DNA from 2 places in the Agrobacterium sp. LEGMi-208b genome. Region 2 is predicted to be linked to the other one. Evidence: predicted binding sites of a transcription regulator. Region 2 holds the regulator's gene; the other holds the start of a gene.
The links. Region 2 encodes LexA, which represses DNA repair genes until DNA is damaged. Its sites were predicted from a motif close to TGTTCNNNNTGTGTTCNG; they were not measured.
Positions count from the first base shown of each region.

Region 1: a site for LexA is predicted at 2,363-2,380, ahead of dinB (DNA polymerase IV). Genes of this name have one in related genera too.

Region 1 is NZ_JCALIC010000003.1:152,471-159,999, forward strand. Features, by position in the region: gene xth (exodeoxyribonuclease III) at 1-382, opposite strand, end outside; gene AC5YUO_RS26125 (hypothetical protein) at 394-570, opposite strand; partial or broken gene ku (non-homologous end joining protein Ku) at 770-1,390, shown strand; gene dinB (DNA polymerase IV) at 1,294-2,343, opposite strand; gene AC5YUO_RS26140 (hypothetical protein) at 2,497-2,802, shown strand; gene AC5YUO_RS26145 (GFA family protein) at 2,831-3,235, shown strand; partial or broken gene AC5YUO_RS26150 (XdhC family protein) at 3,263-3,703, shown strand; gene AC5YUO_RS26155 (nucleotidyltransferase family protein) at 3,696-4,337, shown strand; partial or broken gene AC5YUO_RS26160 (hypothetical protein) at 4,754-5,208, opposite strand; gene AC5YUO_RS26165 (response regulator) at 5,409-7,529, opposite strand, start outside.
Region 2 is NZ_CM183445.1:160,116-167,644, reverse strand. Features, by position in the region: gene AC5YUO_RS00845 (ComEC/Rec2 family competence protein) at 1-1,679, shown strand, start outside; gene AC5YUO_RS00840 (glutathione S-transferase family protein) at 1,700-2,377, opposite strand; gene lexA (transcriptional repressor LexA) at 2,815-3,537, opposite strand; gene AC5YUO_RS00830 (VOC family protein) at 3,750-4,643, shown strand; gene kdsA (3-deoxy-8-phosphooctulonate synthase) at 4,643-5,488, shown strand; gene eno (phosphopyruvate hydratase) at 5,638-6,912, shown strand; gene AC5YUO_RS00815 (FtsB family cell division protein) at 7,253-7,529, shown strand, end outside.

The DNA of each region.
Region 1 (7,529 bases), on a different replicon from region 2:
GTCGCTCAAACCAGCGGAGTTTGTAGTCGAATTTCGGCCCAGGTGCTGGGTTGCCGTTCGGAAGATACAGGCAGCCAATGACGATGCCATGGATAGCAGCCTCGATATAGCGGCTGTGGCTGTCGTCGGGATCTCCCGGCAGTCCGCGTCGTGTCTCGCGCGGCTCCTGATCCTTAGCAAGGATTGCCACGCCATTCCAGGATTTTTGGCCGTGCCAGATGGCACCGTAGCCCGCACGCTCGATCTCGCGGCGTGGGAATTTGTCGTTTGGCGCCTTCAATTCCTGCAGGCAGACGACATCAGGCTTTGCCTCGGCGAGCCAGCGGAGTAAAACATCCAGCCGACCGTTGATGCCGTTGACGTTGTAGGTAGCGAGCTTCACCGGCGTGTCCGTCAGTGCTTGCGATCGCCCGTGTCGCCCTGACCCGGTTTCGCATCGTGCTTCGCGTCGTGGCGTGCATCGGCCGACAGCGAGCGAGAGACGTCGACACTCTCCTTGAATTTCCCCTCCTTGTCACGGCGGACATAACGCTTGTCGGTTCCCGTATCGATCAGTTCGCGTTTGCTCATGGCAGTGCTCCTTTAGGTTTGCTCCATGAAGAAACGCGTGTGACCAGGAAAAGATGCACGGGAATCAAGAGACTAGCGCAGACTCGCAAAACGAGTTGGCCTGATCGCGCTAAGTCCTTGAAAATTGATTCGTTTCGACTCGGAACAATTACATGCTGATTCGCTTGAATCGCCTAGGTTGTGTCAGGAGTTCTGCGTCATGGTTGCCCCGAGAGCGAATTGGAAAGGCTTCATCAAGTTCGGAGAGGTCGCTTGTCCGGTGGCGCTGTACACTGCAGCATCATCCTCGGAAAGGATCGCCTTCAACACGCTGAACCGCAAGACCGGCAACCGGGTCAAGCGCGAGTTCGTCGATAGCGAGACAGGTGATCCGATCGACCGGGGCGACCAGGTGAAGGGCTACGAGGTCGAAAACGGCCAATACATCATCCTTGAGCCCGAGGAGGTCGCGGCCGCAGTTCCTGACAGCGACAAGACGCTCAAGATCGACGCCTTCATCCCCTGCCACGAGATCGACGACGTCTATTTTGACGAGCCGTACTATCTGGCGCCGAACAAGATGGGCACGGATGCTTTTTTTTTGCGCGACGGCATGAAGAAAGCCAAGGTTGCCGCGATTGCCCGGACCGTTCTCTTTCGCCGCGTTCGAACCGTCCTCATCCGTCCGCATGGCAAAGGGCTGATCGCCACAACGCTGAACTTCGATTACGAGGTGCGCTCCTCTCAGGATGCGTTCGAGGAACTACCCGATCTGAAGATCGAGGGTGAAATGCTGGAATTGGCTGAGCACATCATCGGCACCAAGAAGGGCAGCGTCGATGCCAGCACGTCTGAATAGGGGAGGGCAATTGTCCTGCTCCGCGTCGCCTGGGTGAAGTCGGAATATTTGATCTTCACCGTCACCGTCTTGCCGCTGAAACCTTTGGCCTCGCAGTAGCCCCAGACCTTTTCCGCAAGCGGCCGGAGCTCGTTGGTCACGAACTCGAGGTCGTCAATGTCCGTGGCAAACGTATCTTCCGCGCCGACGGACTTACGCACCCGGTCCGGCCTGACCTGCCGCTCATTGATGCCCCGGGCAATGCCATAGAAATACGGTCCGAACTTTCCGAAATGCTCGACCAGAAAAGGCAAGGACTTTGCCTTCAGATCCGCACCGGTCTCAATACCAAGCCGGTGCATCTTTTCCGCTGTGGACGGGCCGACGCCATGGAATTTCTTGACCGCGAGCTGTTCGACAAAGGCCGGACCGTTCTTCGGCGTAATCACCGCCTGGCCGTTCGGCTTGTTCAGATCCGACGCCATTTTGGCCAGGAGCTTGTTGTATGAGATCCCGGCCGAAGCGTTCAGTCCGGTGACCTCCTTGATCCTTGCCCGCATTTCCAGAGCAATCTCGGTGGCAATGGGCATAGCCTTCAGATTTTCGGTAACGTCGAGATAAGCCTCGTCGAGCGACAAGGGTTCGATGATCGGCGTGTAATCCGCAAAAATCTCGCGGATCTGTTGCGAGACGGCGCGATAGACTTCAAACTTGGGCTTTACGAAGATCAGATTGGGGCATCTTCGCGCCGCCGTGACTGACGGCATTGCCGAGCGCACGCCGAACTCCCGCGCCTCGTAGCTTGCTGCTGCAACGACGCCACGGGCAGCCGCTCCGCCAACAGCCAGGGGTTTACCACGAAGCTCCGGATTGTCGCGCTGCTCTACCGACGCGTAGAAGGCATCCATGTCCACATGGATGATTTTTCTGACGGTTGAGACGGAGGCGAGATCCATTGCGATTAAGAGTCTCTAGTGAAACGAAACAAGAACATAGCAGCTGCCGGTGACGCATCCAAGTCCTAACCCTCAATTGCTGCATCTGCCGAAGGAAACTCCTCGGTTCTTCAGGCGTTTGATCAATAACCCTAGCGAAGTGGAGATTGACCGATGGCCAACGATAGCACCTCGACCACAGCAGTTTTCGAAACGCGTGAGGCTGCCGATCTTGCGGTGGAACATCTCGTCCAGCAACATGGTATTGCCCGGCCTGACATCTTCGTCCAGTCGACCTCGGCGAAGAATACCTCCGGCTCTGCTCCCTCCGGCGGGGACGTCTCTTATGACGGTAGTGCGCGCAGCGATGCTCCGCTAGAAGGAGAGATCGAAGTTTCCGCCGATATCAATTCCAGCATGATCCGCACTGTTCAGCGGACGTTCGGTGACCTTGGCGCGACCCGGGTCTCCGGACGCTGATGTCCAGCGTCTGGGATGGAGGGCTGACATGCACATCGATGGCGCATGCCAATGCAAAAAGATCACCTATAAAGCCGAGATCGATCCGCAAGACGTCGCGATCTGCCACTGCACCGACTGCCAGAGATTGACGGGAACCGCCTACAGGGTGACCGTCAGCACACAACGCAGCCATTTTCAGATAACGTCCGGCGAGCCCAAGCTTTACATCAAGACCGCCGACAACGGCCGCAGGAGGTTCCAGTTCTTCTGTGCTGATTGCGGATCGCCGATCTATACGACGGGCGAGGATGAAGACGCCAAGCAGGTTGGGATCAGACTGGGAACGGTAAATCAGCGTCGGGAGTTGGAGCCCCGCTCGCAGATATGGTGCTCCTCGGCGTTGGCGTGGGCTCAGGATCTGACCCGACTTCCGGAGCGAGCTGGGGATTGAGCGTCTCTGTTGAAGTTGACGAAGTTGGATGGACAGTTCGAGACAGTTTACCGCCCGGGGACCAGCATTGTCGTGTCGGGCCAGACCGCAGTGGCGCTCACGGTCGCAAGAATTGCGCAAGCGGCGGGACACGACGTGACAGTTTTGAACAATGGCGAAACATACGAGGGTTCTTATCCAACGATCGACCCATTTACCGCCGTCGTGCTTCTGCACCACGATCTCGATGCGGAGGAGCGGATTCTCGAACGCGCACTGCATTCAACCGCGTTTTACATCGGCGCGCTTGGGAGCACGCGTACTCATCTGAAGCGCCTGGAACGTCTGCGGCGCGCGGGTTTTTCGAATATTGAGGTAGACCGCATAAGGGCACCCATCGGATTGTTCGGACCGACCAGGGACACAACCTCGCTGGCATTATCGGTCCTGGCCGACGTCGCCGCTTCCAGATTGACCATCTATGCTTGACTACGCGCGGGGTGATCGGACAAGGGGATGTCTTACGATTGCCGCGCTCGTCCTTGCTGCAGGGAGATCGACCCGCACTGGTGGCTCGCACAAGCTGTTGGCGACATTCGGCGGCGTCCCGCTAATTCGGCGATCCGTCTTGGCGGCGAGTGGATCAGAATGTGAGAACGTGATCGTGGTCACTGGACATCTGGATGACGAAATCCGTTCCGCGATCGAGGATATTCCCGTACGTGTTGTTCACAAGTCGGACTTTGAGTCAGCAATTGCGACGTCCATCATCGTTGGACTGCGCGAAGCGATCTGCTTGCGCGCCGCCGGGGTTATGATCTGTTTGTCCGACATGCCCGATCTCACGAGTGAGCATCTCAATCTCCTTGCCACCAAATTCCAACAATGCGATGGAGAACCAATTGTTCGGGCTGTCGCTGCCGGCGAACCTGGCCACCCGATAATCTTTCCTGCTAGCACTTATCCGGAGCTATCGAAGCTAGCTGGGGATGTCGGCGCGCGCGAGGTCGTTCGGCACCATTGGAGGTCGACGATCGTCGTGGAGATCGGACCAGCAGCCAGGACGGACCTCGATACGCTGGAGTCGTTGCGGGAAATAGGCTGGTTGCCCGCCCAATGTTGAAAATCGGGTCGGCCAATCCTATAGCGTTGGCTGGGGTTCAAAGGCCGATGGAGGCGGCGGTTGTGGATACGCAGCGCGGCCATTCCCTCAAAGATGATTTAGGTGGCACGACCCATTAGCGCCGAAGAGGAAGCGGCATCGTCGCGTCTCGTTGACGACGAAGGCAACCCATAAAAGTATGAAATTCCGTCTCTGGAAGATTTTTCAGGCCGGATGAAGGGGAAAGCCGTGGCCGACTCACAGTATGAAGCCGCGGTTAGCAGCGTCGATAACTAGGAGGTCGTTTGTTGCAACGGCTTGGGTGGAAGAGCGACGATCTTCGTCGGTTACCGTACGAACCTCAGTATGGTCGGAACGCTACGTTCGCCTCACCGTTAGGACCTAATCCTGTAGTAGATAGCGTTGGAGCGCGTGCGTACGCGCCATTCATCGACGGCGCCTCGGTCAAGCAGATCTTCGACCACTTTGGGGTCAAAGACATGGAACGTGATCTGACGAGCCCGCCCATTCAGCCGGACCGTTCTGGTCCCCGCGCTCGTGAGACGTCCGTCGGCAAGCCAGCGATGCCTTTCCCCAGCTTTGATGGCGAGAAATCCTGTATCTCCCGGGGAATGATCGGCAGGAGTTCAATTCCTTCCAACGCGCGCGAGATGATCACAGCTGCCGTATTAAAGGCAGTTTTCTCATCTGCCGGCATTGCGAGGATCAGATCAGGGCCATCGAGTGAAAGGGCTTTTTTAGAAACGATGGGGAGCCGGGACTTTGTCTCCTGAAGGATGCCCTTCGCCCGCACTGCTGAGCCAAGCGTGGCGGGGGGCGACAGCGTCCATGTCCTGAGCAGTTCTACGTGGGTTTTTTCAGTTTTCGGCATGCTTGATAAATGGGTTCAGCACCCTGTCAGGTCAACCACAGTATCGAAACGAATGATCGCTGGCGCTCTGGGCTTACCCTAGACATGACGAATGAACGGGATGTCGTCGCCGCCTTTTGAGACCGGTGCGTCGTTGCGGCGTGCAGCAATTGCGTTCCGTTGCAGCGCCCAGCGCCAAAGCAGCAGGTGAACGCCAAGTCTCAGCGCGAGGTGGTTTCAGCAAGGATTGCCTCCAACCCATCTATTGTGAACGGCTTCGACAACTGGAGTGCATCCGAAATGCCAGATGTCGATCTTGCGCCATCGTCACCACTGGCAAACACGATATGCATGGCCGGCCAGCGCTCCCGAGCCTGCCGCGCCAGATCAGTCCCTGACATTCCCGGCAAACCGACATCCGTCAGCAGGACGTCGATTTTTTCTGTCTCGAGAACGGCAAGTGCCTTTTCTGCCGAGCCAGCTTCAAATACCTTGTGGCCGAGTTCACTGAGCATATCGACTGTTGACATCAGGATAAGCGGCTCGTCTTCCACGACAAGTATTCGCACCTGCGCCAGGCTGGTCATCGGATGACTTTGCATAGGTGCTATCTCATCGCGGTCGAGCCGCTCGACGGCGATTTGCTGTTGCCGCGCGTTACTCAACACGTGGCGAACCTTGCGGGCAAGCGCTTCACGCGTATACGGCTTGGACAACAATTCAACACCTGTATCCAGCCTGCCGCCATGGACGATCGAGTTTTCCGTGTATCCCGACGTGTAGAGAACAGCGATACCGGGAAAAAGACCCTTGACCTTTCGCGCAAGTTCCGTGCTCCGCATAGGGCCCGGCATGACGACATCGGTAAAGAGCAAATCGACATGCACGCCGCTGTTGACGATGGCAAATGCCGATTGAGCATCATGTGCTTTCAGCACCCTATATCCCAGATCGGTCAGAAGCGCGACGGACGTATCGCGCACCCCGTCGTCGTCTTCCACGACAAGAATAGTCTCTGTGCCACCGCTTGTCGGGATGACACTAACGTCTGCCAGGCTGTCTTCCACTTGCATGGTTCGCGGCATATAGAGCTTCATGCTCGTGCCAAGCCCGACTTCGCTGTAAATTCTCAGATGGCCCCCGGACTGTTTGAGAAAACCATAGACCATGGAGAGGCCTAGACCACTGCCTTTGCCTTCGGTCTTGGTGCTGAAGAACGGCTCCAGAACATGTTCGATGATGTCCGGGGGTATGCCTGATCCGGTATCGGTCACAGCCACGAGCACGTATTGTCCCGGGTGCACGTCGTCGTGCGTGCGTGCGTAGTCTTCGTCAAGCACGGCATTTGCCGTCTCGATTGTCAGTCGCCCGCGGCCATCCATTGCGTCCCTCGCGTTGATAGCAAGGTTTAGGATGGCGTTTTCCAGCTGTCCGGGATCGATCAACGTATTCCACAACCCGCCAGAAACCACAGTTTCAAGCTCGATCTCTTCTCCCAGTGCCCGGCGCAACATGTCGTCCATATTCTGGATCAACTTGCGGACATTGACGACTTTTGGTTCTAGCGGCTGCCGACGCCCAAACGCTAACAGCTGTGAAGCCAGTTTCGCACCTCGGGCGACGCCGGCCAGCGCATTCTGAAGGCGTTGTTCTGCACGGGCGTTACCGCCGATGTCCTTGGACAACAGCTGCAGGTTGCCGCCGACAACCTGGAGGAGATTGTTGAAGTCATGCGCGACGCCGCCGGTCAAATTGCCCAGCGCCTCCATTTTTTGCGCCTGCCTCAACGCGAGCTGCGCGGTCTCGCGCTCGACCGTTTCTTTCTCCAGTTCCAGAAGCGCGCTGCGTAGTTCGTGGGTGCGCTGCTCCACCCTCTGCTCAAGCGTGTGATTAAGGCTCTGTAACTGTTCTTCCGCCCGCTTCTGGTGCGTGACATCGAAACCATCGACGAATATGCCCGTGACATCTCCGGTCTGATCAAAGATGGGCTGATAGATGAGGTTGATGAAGCGCCTGTCAGGCTCTTTTTCATCGTCTCGCTGCAGGGAAACCGGAAGGGAGCGACCGATGTAAGGTTTGCCGGACCGATACACTCCATCCAGCAACTCAAAAAAACCCTGGTCGGCAACGTCTGGGAGCGCGTCCCGGACACTCATGCCGATCAATTGACGATGCCCGACCAATTGAAGATAGGCGTCGTTGACGAGTTCGAAAACATGATCCGGCCCACTCAGAATACACATGAAGCTGGGGGCCTGCTGAAACAGGGCCCGCATGCGGTCTCGTTCCGCGGTCCGCTGCTCGACTTCAGAGGAGAGCTGGCGGTTAAGCTGCTCAAGAGC
Region 2 (7,529 bases):
CCGACATGCAACTCTATGGCCTTCGTACCGCCATTGCCGAGCGCATCCGCAACACCATCGGCGGCGATGCCGGAGCCTTTGCCGCCTCCATCGTCACCGATGAGAGACAGGCCATATCTCCCGAGACGATGGAAGCGTTGCGACTGTCCGGCCTTGCCCATATCGTCGCCATATCCGGCCTCAACATGGCGCTGGCGTCCGGCATATTCTTTGTCGGGCTGAGGCTTGCCTTCAGTCTTTTTCCGGCATTTGCACAGCGCTGGCCCGTCAAGAAGATTTCGGCTTTCGCCGCGCTCCTGATGACGCTTGCCTATTATCTCATTTCCGGTTTCGCCGTCTCCGCCGAACGCGCCTGGTTGATGACATCGGTGATGCTGATCGCGGTGCTGTTCGATCAACCCTCGCTCAGCCTTAGGAATGTGGCGCTTTCCGCGCTGGTCATTCTTGCTTTTTCGCCATCGGAAATCATGGGGCCGAGCTTCCAGATGTCTTTTGCCGCGACCATCGCGCTCGTCGCCTCCTACGCCGCCTGGAGCCGCTGGCGCGCCGAGCGGGAACGTCTGTTCATCGGGCGCAAACCGGCATGGATGACGGTGGCGCAAACGGCGGGCGCCATCATCGGCGGCGTCATGACGACGTCGCTGATCGGCGGGCTCTCGACGGCGGTCTATTCGGTCGAGCATTTCCAGCGTGTCACCACCTATGGACTTTTCGCCAATCTGGCCGCCATGCCGCTGATGTCGCTCATCGTCATGCCCTTCGGCCTTGTCGCCATGCTGTTGATGCCCTTCGGGCTCGACGCGCCATTCCTGAAGGTCATGGGTTACGGCATGGCCCTCGTCATCGAGGTTGCGCAGGAGGTGGCGTCCTGGGGAGGAAGTGCGGCAACGGGACGACCCCATGACTGGTTTCTGGGTCTCGCTTCGGCTGGTTTTCTGCTGCTGACATTGCTGCGCAGCCGGCTTGCGCTTCTCGGCATGCCGTTTCTGTTCCTCGCCTTTGGCCTGTCGGCCGCCGCGGCCTATCGCAACCCGCCTGATCTGCTCGTTCATGAGGATGGCGAGCTGGTGGCGCTGCTGGCGGACGGCAAAGTCTACACGACAAAAGCTCAGCCGCAGGGTTTCGTTTATGGTCAGTGGCAAAGGGCGCTGCTTTTGCCGGAACAGCCTGTGCCGCCGGTCTTTCTCAAGAGCGAGACCACGACAACCAAAGTGGCTTTGACCACGAAGGCGAAGCTCGATCCGAAAGAGATGAGCGCTGTCGCCCGGCGGATGACGGTGGCCCTTAGAGACGCCGAAGCCGGTGTTTTTACCTGCAGCAAAGGCATATGGTGCGCAGCGCGCGCGGGAAGCGGCGAATGGATCATCGTTCTGGAAGACGGCCGCTTTGCTGGAAAGGCCTGCGATATCGCCGATATCGTTATAGTCTCTCGCAGAACCTCCTTCTCCCAATGCCGCTCGGGCGCGCTCCTGTTGAACCGCGATATTTTGCGGCGGCTCGGTTCGCTGGAGCTGGACTTCGCAGACAGCGATCAGGCAGGGGTGGTCGGCAGGTTGGGCGCCGCAATCGCCCGAATGGACAGGCCCTGGAGCGAACATCGCTATTACGACTGGAAAAGCGGCCGCTTTGAACACGACCTGCCTGATGCCGTGACCCGGTTGCTGGCGGCATCGCAATAAAGTGCCGCCAGCATGGATCGTCAGGCCTTGATGCGCAAATCCGCGGTCATATCGCCGATCCCGCCGATTTCCTCTTCATGCGCCGCGTCGCGCCATGTCTCCTTCAGTCCGGCCTCGTACCATTCGCGCATGGCGGGAAGGGCAAGCAGCCGGTCGCAATAGGCTTTTGCCGCGGGCGAAAGTTCCGCCCCATAGGTCTGGAAACGAAAGGCCACCGGGCAGAAGAAGGCATCGACCGCCGTGAATTTCTGGCCCGCAAGATAAGGCCCGCCAAATTTCGCGAGACCTTCGCTCCACAGCGCATCGATGCGCTTTATATCGGCCGCAAGCCCGGCATCGCCACCCTTCGGTTTTACGCGAATGCCGACCGACATGGGGTAGAGATTGCGCAGCGAGGAAAAACCCGCATGCATTTCGCTCGCCGCCGAACGAGACCAGGCCCTTGCCTGCTTGTCGCTCGCCCAGACGCCCTGGTGTCTTTCCGCCAGATATTCGGCGATCGACAACGATTCCCAAACCGTCACGCCCTCATCGACAAGGCAGGGCACCTTGCCGGTCGGGGAAAAGGTAGAGAAGGAAACGCCTTCGCCGAAGGGAACGAGTTTTTCATCGAAGGCGATGCCGAGCGTGCGCATCAATATCCAGGGCCGCAGCGACCATGAGGAATAGTTCTTGTTGGCGATATAAAGATCGTACATGGCGTGCTCCCCGATATGACGCGCATTTCTATAACGGCGGATGGGCCTTGGAATATCGCAAATAATCCATGGCTCCCATAAGCCGCATTGATAAATGGGAAGGTGAGGGCAGGGAGAAGGACCGACATCCACGTCACCGCCCGGAGACCGACAGCGGAACACTCCGCGAAGAGACTGATAACCTGCATACCTGCTTAACGAAACGAAGGATGCCCATTGTCCATGGTCTCAACCAGCTCCCATTTTGCCGCAGCCTGCACCACAACGAAAACATCTGGCATGAAGCCGGAACCACCCTTCACGACAAAAGACGCGCCGATCCTCTGGATGATCTCTCTTTACCTCTGCAAAGCCGCATCGTTCCAGCGGGCAAACCGCGATGTTTCAAAGGGAGCGTCATCTTTCCGATGACGCTCACAGCGAAAAAAGGCCGCCAATTAATGATAACGGCGGATCAGCCCAACCAGCTTACCCTGGATCTTCACCCGGTCTGGTCCGAAAATACGGGTCTCATAGGCGGGATTGGCCGCTTCCAGAGCGATGGAGGCTCCCTTGCGGCGGAAACGCTTCAGGGTCGCTTCTTCATCATCCACCAGCGCCACGACGATATCGCCCGGATTGGCCGTATTGCCGTTGCGGATGATGACGGTATCGCCATCAAAAATGCCGGCCTCGATCATCGAGTCGCCCTTGACCTCAAGTGCGTAATGCTCGCCTGAACCCAGCATGTCGACCGGCACGGCCACATCATGTGTGTTGTTCTGGATGGCGGAAATCGGCACACCGGCGGCGATGCGGCCCATGACCGGCACGGTGACGGCGCCGCCGAGATCATTGGCTGGCGCCTTGGGGGCGGGGGCCGGTTCCGGCGTCTTCGGCTTGCCGAGGCTGCCCTCGATGACGCTCGGCGAAAAGCCGCGCTGCGGCCTCGCACCCGGCGTGTAGGCCTCCGGCAATTTGATCACTTCCAGCGCCCGCGCCCTGTTAGGTAGCCGGCGAATAAAGCCGCGCTCCTCGAGTGCGGTGATCAGCCGGTGGATGCCGGATTTGGAGGCAAGATCGAGTGCGTCCTTCATTTCATCGAAGGAGGGCGGCACGCCGGACTCTTTCATTCTTTCATGAATGAAGAGAAGCAATTCCTGCTGTTTGCGCGTGAGCATGAGGAAAACACCCTTGAGAATCGTCGTTGAAGTCGCGAAACAAATACAGAACGAACACTATATGTTCCATATGTGTTCCGCAATCCCCTAAAATTTCGTGAAGCCGCTATCTGTTGTTTTGATGATTTGCCTGAAAGCGCACAATTGTGCTTTTCTGCGGTCCGGACTGTTCGGCATGGTCCTGCCGGACTTGACAAGCAGGAAGCACGACAATGACGAAGCCCCACCGTGTCGACCACCTCGTTCTGCCCGTGAAGGTCCTTACGCTTGCCGCAGATCGCCTTGCGAGCCTTGGATTCACGGTCGCGCCCACCGCTCTCCACCCCTTCGGCACCCAGAATGCCTGCGTTTTTTTCTCAGACGGCACCTATCTGGAGCCCCTAGCAATTGCTGAGCCGGATAAGTATATCGCCTCAATCGGCAGGGGAGATGTGTTCACCGCAAGGGACCATGCCTTCCGCAATCATGCCGGAGAGGAGGGGTTTTCCGCTCTTGTCGCCGCGACGGAGGACGCTTTGGCCGATCATGGCAGATTCGTTGCCTCCGGTTTTTCGGCGGGCGAAGTCTTCGAATTTTCACGTCCGGTCAAGATGCCGGACGGTTCGCAAAGCGAGGCGGCCTTTCGGCTCGCCTTTGCGGCAAGTGGGCCGGCGGCGGATTTCTTCCTGTTTAGTTGTGAGCGGCTGCAGGCCCTGCCGGGTGACCGCGTGGCGCTGGAGCGGCATGCCAACGGCACTACCGGGCTATGCGAGATCGTGCTGTCTTACGGCGGTGATGTGGATTCGCCCCGGCTGATCGAAACGGTTTTTGGCTGTGCCGGCACGCTGTCTGCGGATGGTGATGTGGTTTTCGCAACCGGCAATGCACGCATAAGACTAACCGGAAAACCGGCCTTCGGCGATGAACCCGTAAATGCCCCCGTGAACGCCAATAAGTGGAGCGGCGGCGGATTGCACGGCGCGGGCATCGTCTTTTCCGTTGACGATCTTGCCGTGACAGAAGCGGTGCTTACTGCTAATGGCGTCTCCAGCGCAGAAGCGGACGGCCGTCTGGTGGTGTCCGCAGCACCCGGTCAGGGCGTTGCCTTCGCCTTCGAGGAAAAATGATGAGCGTTACGAACAATCTCAAAGTCACCGCCGGCGACGGCGCCAATTCGGTTTCCTTTTCCAATACAGAGCGATTTTCCCTGATCGCCGGCCCCTGCCAGATGGAAAGCCGGGAACATGCCTTCATGATCGCTGGCGTTCTGAAGGAGCTTTGCGACAAGCTGGGGATCGGGCTCGTTTATAAGTCGTCCTTCGACAAGGCGAACCGTACTTCGCTTTCCGGCAAGCGCGGCATCGGCCTTGAGAGCGCCATGCAGGTTTTCGCCGATCTCAAGAAGGAATTCGGCTTTCCTGTTCTGACCGACATTCACACCGAAGAACAGTGCGCCATCGTTTCCGAAGTGGTGGATGTGCTGCAGATCCCGGCCTTTCTCAGCCGCCAGACCGATCTTCTCGTCGCCGCCGCGAAAACCGGCCGCGTCATCAATGTCAAGAAGGGCCAGTTCCTCGCCCCCTGGGACATGAAAAACGTGCTGGCCAAGCTGAATGAGAGCGGCAATCCGAATGTGCTTCTGTGCGAGCGCGGCGCCTCCTTCGGTTACAACACGCTTGTTTCCGACATGCGCTCCTTGCCGATCATGGCTTCGCTCGGTGCGCCTGTTGTCTTTGACGCCACGCATTCGGTTCAGCAGCCGGGCGGGCAGGGCGGCTCAACGGGCGGCCAGCGCGAATTCGTCGAGACTCTGGCGCGGGCGGCGGTTGCTGTCGGCGTCGCAGGCCTCTTCATCGAAACCCATGAGGACCCGGACAATGCACCGTCCGATGGCCCCAACATGGTGCATCTGAAGGACATGCCGAAGCTGCTGGAAAAGCTGCTTGCTTTCGACGCCATCACCAAAGCCTGAGGGGCGGGGGCGCTACGGCGGGCACGGTCCGTGCCAATCGATTTTAATGGCGGGCGGGCCGTTTCTGCCGCCCGCCGTCATTGTAATTTCTTCGCCATCGTCTAAGACAGGCGACGGAAAATATCTGTTCCATTCCCAAGGGAGAGACCATGACTGCCATTACCGATATCATCGCGCGCGAAATCCTCGACAGCCGCGGCAACCCGACCGTTGAAGTCGATGTCTATCTCGAAGACGGCTCCATGGGCCGTGCGGCCGTTCCGTCCGGCGCCTCCACCGGCGCGCATGAAGCGGTTGAGCTGCGCGATGGCGGCAAGCGTTATCTCGGCAAGGGCGTGGAAAAGGCGGTAGAAGCCGTCAATACGGAAATCTTCGACGCCATCGGCGGTTTCGATGCCGAAAACCAGATCCAGATCGACCAGACGATGATCGCGCTTGACGGCACGCCGAACAAGTCGCGCATCGGCGCCAACGCCATCCTTGGCGTCTCGCTTGCCGTCGCCAAGGCTGCGGCTGAAGCGTCCGGCCTGCCGCTTTACCGTTATGTCGGTGGCCCTAACGCGCATCTGCTGCCGGTTCCCATGATGAACATCATCAATGGCGGCGCCCATGCCGATAACCCCATCGACTTCCAGGAATTCATGATCCTGCCGGTTGGCGCGGAAAACATCCGCGAAGCCGTGCGTATGGGTTCGGAAGTGTTCCACACGCTGAAAAAAGAACTGTCCGCTCAGGGTCACAACACCAATGTCGGTGACGAAGGCGGTTTTGCCCCCGGTCTCGAAAGCGCACCGGCAGCACTCGATTTCATCATGAAGTCGATCGAAAAGGCTGGTTATCGTCCGGGCGAAGACATGTATGTCGGCCTCGACTGTGCATCGACGGAATTCTTCAAGAATGGCAAATACGTTCTCGAAGGCGAAGGCCGCACGCTGGAATCCGGCGCGATGGCTGAATATCTGGCCGAACTCGTTGCCAAATATCCGATCATCTCCATCGAAGACGGCATGGCTGAAGACGACTGGGACGGCTGGAAGGCGCTCACCGATCTGATTGGCAACAAGTGCCAGCTGGTCGGCGACGATCTTTTCGTCACCAACTCGGCGCGTCTTCGTGACGGCATCAAGATGGGCGTTGCCAACTCCATCCTCGTCAAGGTCAACCAGATCGGTTCGCTGTCCGAGACGCTGGATGCGGTCGAAACTGCGCACAAGGCCGGTTACACCGCCGTCATGTCGCACCGTTCGGGCGAAACGGAAGATTCCACCATTGCCGATCTCGCCGTTGCCACGAACTGCGGTCAGATCAAGACCGGTTCGCTTGCCCGTTCCGACCGGCTCGCAAAGTACAACCAGCTGATCCGCATCGAGGAAATGCTGGGCCCGCAGGCTGCTTACGCCGGTCGTTCGATCCTGCGCGGGTAATTCGCCCGGATTCCGCGATGTCTTCCGCCAGCTTGGTGGGCTCGTTTGAGGGGCGATGGATACCATCCTCGCTCCGTCACCCCGGACTTGATCCGGGGTCCAGCGCGATCAAGTCCTTGATCGCGAGAGACTCCTCTCACGGCGCAGACGCGCCGTGGCTGGATGCCGGATCAAGTCCGGCATGACGAGATTTATCTGACATCGCCGCCTTTTTCAGCCCGCCCTCCGGCGGGCTTTTTCATGCCCACTTGCCGATTGCAATTTAAGGTCAACGGATAGTTAAACAATCCGGCTTAGTCTTGAGACTCAAAGGTTATGCGTTTTAAGGCTTCTCTCCGGCATGTGGACCAGACATCATAAAAAAAGACGATTCGGCCGTTTGATCGTTCCGGCCATCACGATCGCTTTTCTTTCCTATTTCGGTTATCATTCCATCCATGGCGACTTCGGCCTGCAGGCGACGGAGCGGCTGGAGCGGCAGCGTATTACCCGGACGGCTGAGCTTGCCAAGCTGACGCAGGCGCGCGTGGCGCTGGAGCGGCAGGTGGAATTGCTGAGCGACGGTTCGCTTGAGCGCGACATGATCGACGAGATTTCCCGCTACCAGCTGAATATGT